Regions from separate parts of the Fructobacillus cardui genome, predicted to be linked through region 1. Evidence: a T-box and tRNA genes for the amino acid it is inferred to sense, from the RefSeq annotation. Region 1 holds a T-box; the other holds one or more tRNA genes.
The links. The T-box of region 1 lies ahead of thrS (threonine--tRNA ligase). A T-box ahead of a tRNA ligase gene usually reads a tRNA of that ligase, here a tRNA-Thr.

Region 1 (3,364 bases):
GAAAACGAAGACGTTTTGGCTGTTTATACAACTGCTGAAGACTAATTTGACTTTCAAAGCCAATTAAAAAGGCAAGCCAGCTAAGGCTTGTCTTTTTTCTTGACCTAATAGTAGAGTAGTGTAGTGTTCGTTAATTTTAAATCGTTGCTAACTCTTTGAGCGCTGGTCATTACTTATTTTTGCACCTGGGCTAATGCGGTCTGAACTAGGGCCGCTAATTTCTCGCGATCCTGGTCACCAGGATAGAGGTTAATTCGGGTGAGTTCACCGGCACGCTTGGCACCGGTCTTTTGAAATTGTTCGTCAAAGGAGTCAAGCGCTAAGCAATAAAGGTCACCGTAGAAAGTGTCACCAGAGCCGGCTAAAGCATAGGTGAAATCAGGTAAGGCCACGTCAGCGAGGTCGTCAAAATAGTCGAGACCTTCATCGGGGAGTGAACCCTCATCGTAAGTGTAGGGGACAACAAAACCAAGATCAAAGTCTTGTAATTCTTCTGGCTCAGTTTGGGAGATTTCGCTTTTTTTAACGGAAACCCCTTGGTTCTCTAATTCTTCAACTAAAATATCGGCAACGGCTTCGTTGTTACCGGTGATTGTGGCAAAAACGACTTGGGCTGTGAGATTTGCTGCAGACATTGTCTGCCTCCTTTGGGTATGAGATTTAGTATCATTATACAAAATTTACTGGGGCTCTGTTTGAACAAAAGAATAACAAAGCTGATTTAAAAGACTGGTAATTTTAAAATCCTTGTCTTATAATAGTCACAAATACGAGGAGGACGTTTGATATGGCATTGAATAAAGACCAAGTTGCAGCCTTGCAAAACGTTTATGATAACGGCATTTTAGACCACGATGACAAAGCTCGCCAAGCACTGGCCCAGGTTTTGGCTGACGCGAAATAATTGATATTTTTTTTTGGTCGTGTTATATTTAATCATAGAAATTGCTGATGAGGATAACTTGGGTTAGCAAGTCCTGATAGAGAGCTTACGGTTGGTGGAAGTAAGCAGGGCCCTAATTTTTTGACTACCTCTGAATGGCTAACGAGTAGGAATTGAAAGTTAGCCCGGGTGACACCGTTAGCTGTCTCAAAGACCCAGGTATTGATTTTATCTGGAAATTGGGTGGTACCACGGTGACACGTCCCTTTGTGCAAACGCACAAAGGGACTTTTTTTGTCCCTAATTTTCCAAATCAGCAATTGAAAAAAGAAAGAAGGCAATCATAATGGCAGAAATTACATTAAATTTCCCTGATGGCGCTCAGAAGTCTTACGAGGCTGGCATCAAGCCCATTGAAGTTGCAAGTTCAATTGCAAAGTCATTGGCAAAAAAGTCTGTTTCAGCAAAGCTGAATGGACACTATGTTGGGATGAATGATCCATTGACCGAGGGTGGCGATTTTCAATTAATCACCACTGCGGACGAGGAATCATTGGATATCCTGCGTCACTCGACCTCGCACTTGCTTGCCCAAGCAATGCGTCGCTTGCCAAAGTTTGCTCATGCACACTTCGGAGTTGGTCCATTTATTGAAAACGGCTTCTATTATGACACTGATAACGGTGCCGGGAACCAAGTTTCTGTGGAAGATTTCCCAGAAATCGAAGCGATGATGAAGAAGATTGTTAAGGAAGACTTGCCAATCTTGTCACACGAAATCAGTCGTGCCGAAGCCTTGGAAACTTTCAAGGACGACCCATACAAGGTGGAATTGATTAATGATTTGCCTGAAGACGAGCCAATTTCAGTGGCCGTTCAAGGTGAACACATTGAATTAGACCGTGGTGGTTTGGTACCATCAACTGGTTGGATTAAGCACTTTAAGTTGGTTTCTGTTGCCGGTTCATACTGGCGTGGTCAATCAGACAACGCCGTTTTGCAACGTGTTTATGGAACGGCCTTCTGGAATGCCGAAGACTTGGAAGCTGATTTGCAACGTCGGGCCGAAGCCAAGGAACGTGACCACCGTAACATCGGTCGTGACTTAGACTTGTTCTTCACGAGCCAAAAGGTTGGTTCAGGCTTGCCAGTTTGGTTGCCAAATGGGGCAACGATCCGTCGCCAGGTAGAACGTTACATCGTTGATAAGGAATTGGCCAACGATTACTTGCATGTTTACACACCAGTTTTGTCAAACTTGAACTTGTATAAGACTTCAGGTCATTGGGATCACTACCGTGAAGACATGTTCCCACCAATGGACATGGGGGATGGCGAATTCTTGGAATTGCGTCCAATGAACTGTCCTTCACACATTTCAGTTTACCAACACAAGCCACGCTCATACCGTGACTTGCCATTGCGGATTGCAGAATTGGGCATGATGCACCGTTATGAAAAGTCAGGGGCCTTGACTGGTTTGTCACGCGTCCGTGAAATGACTTTGAACGATGGGCACACTTTCGTAGCACCAGACCAGTTGGAAGAAGAATTCAAGTCAATCTTGAAGATGACGATGGCTGTCTACGAAGACTTTAACATCACGGATTACCGTTTCCGTTTGTCATACCGTGACCCTGAAAACACTGCTAAGTACTTTGACGACGATGAAATGTGGGAAAAGTCACAGGCACAGTTGAAGCGGGCTATGGACGACATGGGCTTGGATTACTTCGAAGCACCTGGTGAAGCGGCCTTCTACGGTCCTAAGTTGGACATTCAAACAAAGACGGCCTTGGGTGGTGAAGAAACATTGTCGACCATCCAATTGGACTTCTTGTTGCCAGAACGCTTTGATTTGACTTATGTTGGTGAAGATGGTCAAGATAATCACCGCCCAGTGATGCTTCACCGTGGTATTGTTGGGACGATGGAACGTTTTACGGCCTACTTGATCGAAATGTATAAGGGCGCTTTCCCAACATGGTTGGCACCTTTGCAAGTTCAAATTATTCCTGTTAACAACGGTGCTCACGGTGCCTATGCTAACAAGATTAAGCAAAAATTGCAGGAAGCCGGCTTGCGTGCTAACGTCGAAACCAAGGAAGCCAAGATGGGCTACTTGATTCGTGAAGCACAAACCAAGAAGGTACCATATACGTTGGTCTTGGGTGATGATGAGCAGGATAACCAAACGGTTACGGTTCGCCGCTATGGCCAACAAGAAACCGAGAAGATGTCGGCTGATGCCTTTAAAGACTTAGTCTTAAAAGATGTTGCCAATTACTCTCGAGTAGCAGAATAATGTAGTAACCAACAATCGGTCCACTTCTTGGTGAATCGATTTGTTGTTTGTAAGAACGTTTTTGAACGCGAAATTAAAGGATTAAAAGAGATAAATCATGTCTTCAAAAAATAACGGAGCTCTTGAGGGAGATAAGGGGCTCAGTAACCGTCACGTTCAGCTGATTGCTATTGGTG
Region 2 (3,364 bases), on a different contig from region 1:
TTATGCGGAACGCCAACATCCAAGAAGGTATCACCATAGACCTCAAAGCCGAATCGTTCATAAAGGCCAACTGCATGCTCTTGCGCCTCAATCTCAATTTTATCTTGATCAAAGCGGGTAGCCATTACATCCATCAATTGTTGAATAAGCGCTTTGCCAAATCCTTTACCGCGAGCCTGTCGCACGGTCAACACCCGGCCAAAGGTCACTGTATCCTGGTCTTTTTCAAATACGCGGGCATAGGCTAGCAATTCACCATTTTCCTCATAAAAGACGTGCAGTGCCGTTAAATCCTGCTCATCAACGTCTTGATACTCACTATGCTGATCAACGACAAAAACGGCAATCCGAGCACGGTAGATCGCCCAAATTTCACGATTACTGAGTTCATCAAAAGTCTTAATGTGCCACATAAATCTTCTCCAATTTCATAATTAAAATTTTATTTAGCTAATAAGTTTTCAATAGCCCGTTGAACCCTTTCCCAGGCAAAATTTTTCGAATCAATCAGTTCAAAGTGGCCAACATTAGGCAACTCAATCAAGCCGACCGTGTCGCCTAAAGCCTTAGCCTTTTGATAATATTGTTGGCTTAATTTTACAGGAACCCTATCGTCAACTGTTCCGTGTATCAAGACCGTTGCTACACCCAATGGTAGCAAATTGATTGGTGATGCATCATGATAGCGACCAGGCTCCTCCTCAGGCGTTCCACCAATAAAATCAGGAACAGTATCAGCCATATTGCTTCCTTGTTGGTCCAGCCACATCGCCGCTAAATCAGTGACACCTGCCATGCTCACAACACCAGCAAACTTAATTTGAATCGCTTCACCAAGGGCGTTCGTCAGATGGTCGTAGCGTGACGCAGCCCACAAGGCCAAATGACCTCCTGCTGAATGGCCAATCACAACAACTCTGTCCAAATCAAGTGAATAGTCGACCGCAATTTTTGCTAAATAGTTAATCGCTGCCGTCACATCTAAAAATGTTTCTGGATAACCACCAGCAGATTTTCCAACTCGACGATACTCGATATTCCAAGTGGCTATTCCTGCATCAACTAATTGCTGGTCTAACGGGGTGAATTGACTCAAATCATACTTATCCTTCCAAAATCCACCATGAATCGAAATCACCACTGGCAATTTTTGGTCGAACTTCTTATCTGGCAAATTTAATACAGTAAATTGTTCTTCAACTGTGCCATAGTTGAACGTCTTTTTCACAATGCCCCTCCCTAGAATATTATTAAAATCAATCACGATGAATTGTCGTATTGCTATTCTATTCTTTTTAATAAAAACTGTCTAAAAAGTTTTGGATAAAACAAAAAATGTAACTTAAGAAAGTTACATTTTTGAACAAGTATTAATGATGCCGACGAAAGGATTTGAACCTTCGACCCCAGGTTTACGATACCCGTGCTCTACCAACTGAGCTACATCGGCATAACTCCGACTGCCGGGCTCGAACCGGCGACAACCTGATTAACAGTCAGGTGCTCTACCAACTGAGCTAAGTCGGAATGATTTGTTGTTTAAAACAACTATTATATTATGCCATTTACAGTGGGGGCTGTCAATCATTTTTACATTTTATTTTACTAATTTTTTCAAAAAATCAGACAAAGTTTTGCCTGCCATTCAAGACCGTCCTTTGACACTCACAAATCCCCGCCTTACAATGTAGGCATAATCGGATAGAAAAGGAGACTGCACATGAATGTTACTGTTTTTGGTAAAGGAAATATCGGCTCAGCCGTTGGTGCTCAATTGGAAAAAGCCGGCAATCAAGTCGACTATGTAACAACCGAACATAAGGCGGACACGGTGGCTGACTTAGTCATCTTGGCCGTCCCTTACGCCGCTTTAGCAAGCATTGCTAAAGAATACCAGCAAAAATTTGCCGGAAAAACGATTGTTGAGACAACCAACCCTGTTAATTTTAAAACTTTTGACAGCCTGGATGTCCCATCTGACTCTTCAGCGACTGCCCAGTTACAGGCTGATTTACCAGACAGTCACGTCTTGAAGGCTTTTAATACCGTCTTTGCAGCTAACCTTGTATCCGGTAAAGTCGGCAACAATCCCACTGAAGTTTTGACCGTCGGTGATAACAAGGACAGCAAGGAATTGCTGCAAAAAGCCTTCGAAGGTAGCGACTTGGCCGTGATTGATGCTGGTTCTTTGCGCCGCGCCCGTGAATTAGAATCCATTGGCTTCTTGCAAATGACCTTAGCCGTGACGAAACAAATTGCTTGGACTGGTGGCTTTGCCGTGGTCAAGTAATTGTTCAATACTAAAAACCAGGTAAGCCTATGAATCACGCCCGATGCTTGGCACTGATGGAGTGATTTAACAGATTTTACCTGGTTTTTTACTATATTAATTATTAAAATTGAGTTTTCTTACCCAATGCAGGAATCGACAGCATCACTAAGAAAGAAAAAATATAAATGGCTGAGAAGAACATCATGACCACTGACAGCGATGTCTTATCCATCATCAGACCAATCAAGGCCGAGAAGAAACCACCAAAGAGCTTTCCAACACAGGAAACAACGGAATTAGCTGTCACACGGATATCAGTTCCATATAATCGGGAAACAACAACACCGTAACCACCATACATACCATTTGAGAAAAAGCCAACCATCATCATGATCAATAGTAATGACCAAGCGCTATTAGCCATCGGGATCAAATAAACGGAAGCGGCTGCAACAACCAAGAAGATACCAAAGGCCAAGCGTGGACCAAAGTTATCTAAAATAAAACCAAAGGCGTACATACCCAAAGACATTCCTGCAATGGTCGCAATCATCCACATTGAGGAGGAAGAAATTGAGAGACCCAATTGCTTTTGCATAATCTTAGGTAACCAGTTCATTAACCCGTAGTACCCACCCGTTTGAATCATCATCATCAAAATCAGGCCAATCGTTTGCAGCGCCATCGCCGGCGTCTGAAAAACTGCTAAAAGGGGCACACGACTGTTTTCTTGCTGATTTTCCTGGCGGTGCTCTTTTGCGTGCTCAAATTCCTCACTATCCTTGAGGTGAATCCGAATTAAAAATGCAAAAATTATAGGCAAAAGGCCCACCAAGAATAAGGCGTTCCAACCCCAACGAGGGATGATAAAGGCCGCTGACAAGGCTGCCAAAACTGACCCACCTTGCCCACCAATTTGCACGATAGACATCAACCGACCGATTTTCTTGCCTGCAAAGGCTTCGGCCACCATTGTTACGCCGGCGCTATACTCAGCCCCGGTGCCCGCACCCACAATAAAACGTAGCGCATACAAAACCCAAATATTATGGGCAAAGTACATTCCTGCGGTTGCCAAAGCGACAATGACCA

Region 2: it has a tRNA-Thr gene. The T-box ahead of thrS (threonine--tRNA ligase) is inferred to sense a tRNA for this amino acid. The anticodon was not compared.

The regions. Positions count from the first base shown of each region.
Region 1 covers NZ_CAUZLS010000002.1:121,368-124,731, forward strand. Annotated here, with positions in the region: gene AABI20_RS02765 (YebC/PmpR family DNA-binding transcriptional regulator) at 1-45, shown strand, start outside; gene AABI20_RS02770 (flavodoxin domain-containing protein) at 174-635, opposite strand; T-box leader at 940-1,153, shown strand; gene thrS (threonine--tRNA ligase) at 1,230-3,188, shown strand; gene AABI20_RS02780 (amino acid permease) at 3,286-3,364, shown strand, end outside.
Region 2 covers NZ_CAUZLS010000004.1:138,446-141,809, reverse strand. Annotated here, with positions in the region: gene AABI20_RS05135 (GNAT family N-acetyltransferase) at 1-413, opposite strand, end outside; gene AABI20_RS05130 (alpha/beta hydrolase family protein) at 443-1,228, opposite strand; tRNA gene AABI20_RS05125 (tRNA-Thr) at 1,378-1,450, opposite strand; tRNA gene AABI20_RS05120 (tRNA-Asn) at 1,455-1,527, opposite strand; gene AABI20_RS05115 (NADPH-dependent F420 reductase) at 1,721-2,290, shown strand; gene AABI20_RS05110 (MFS transporter) at 2,394-3,364, opposite strand, start outside.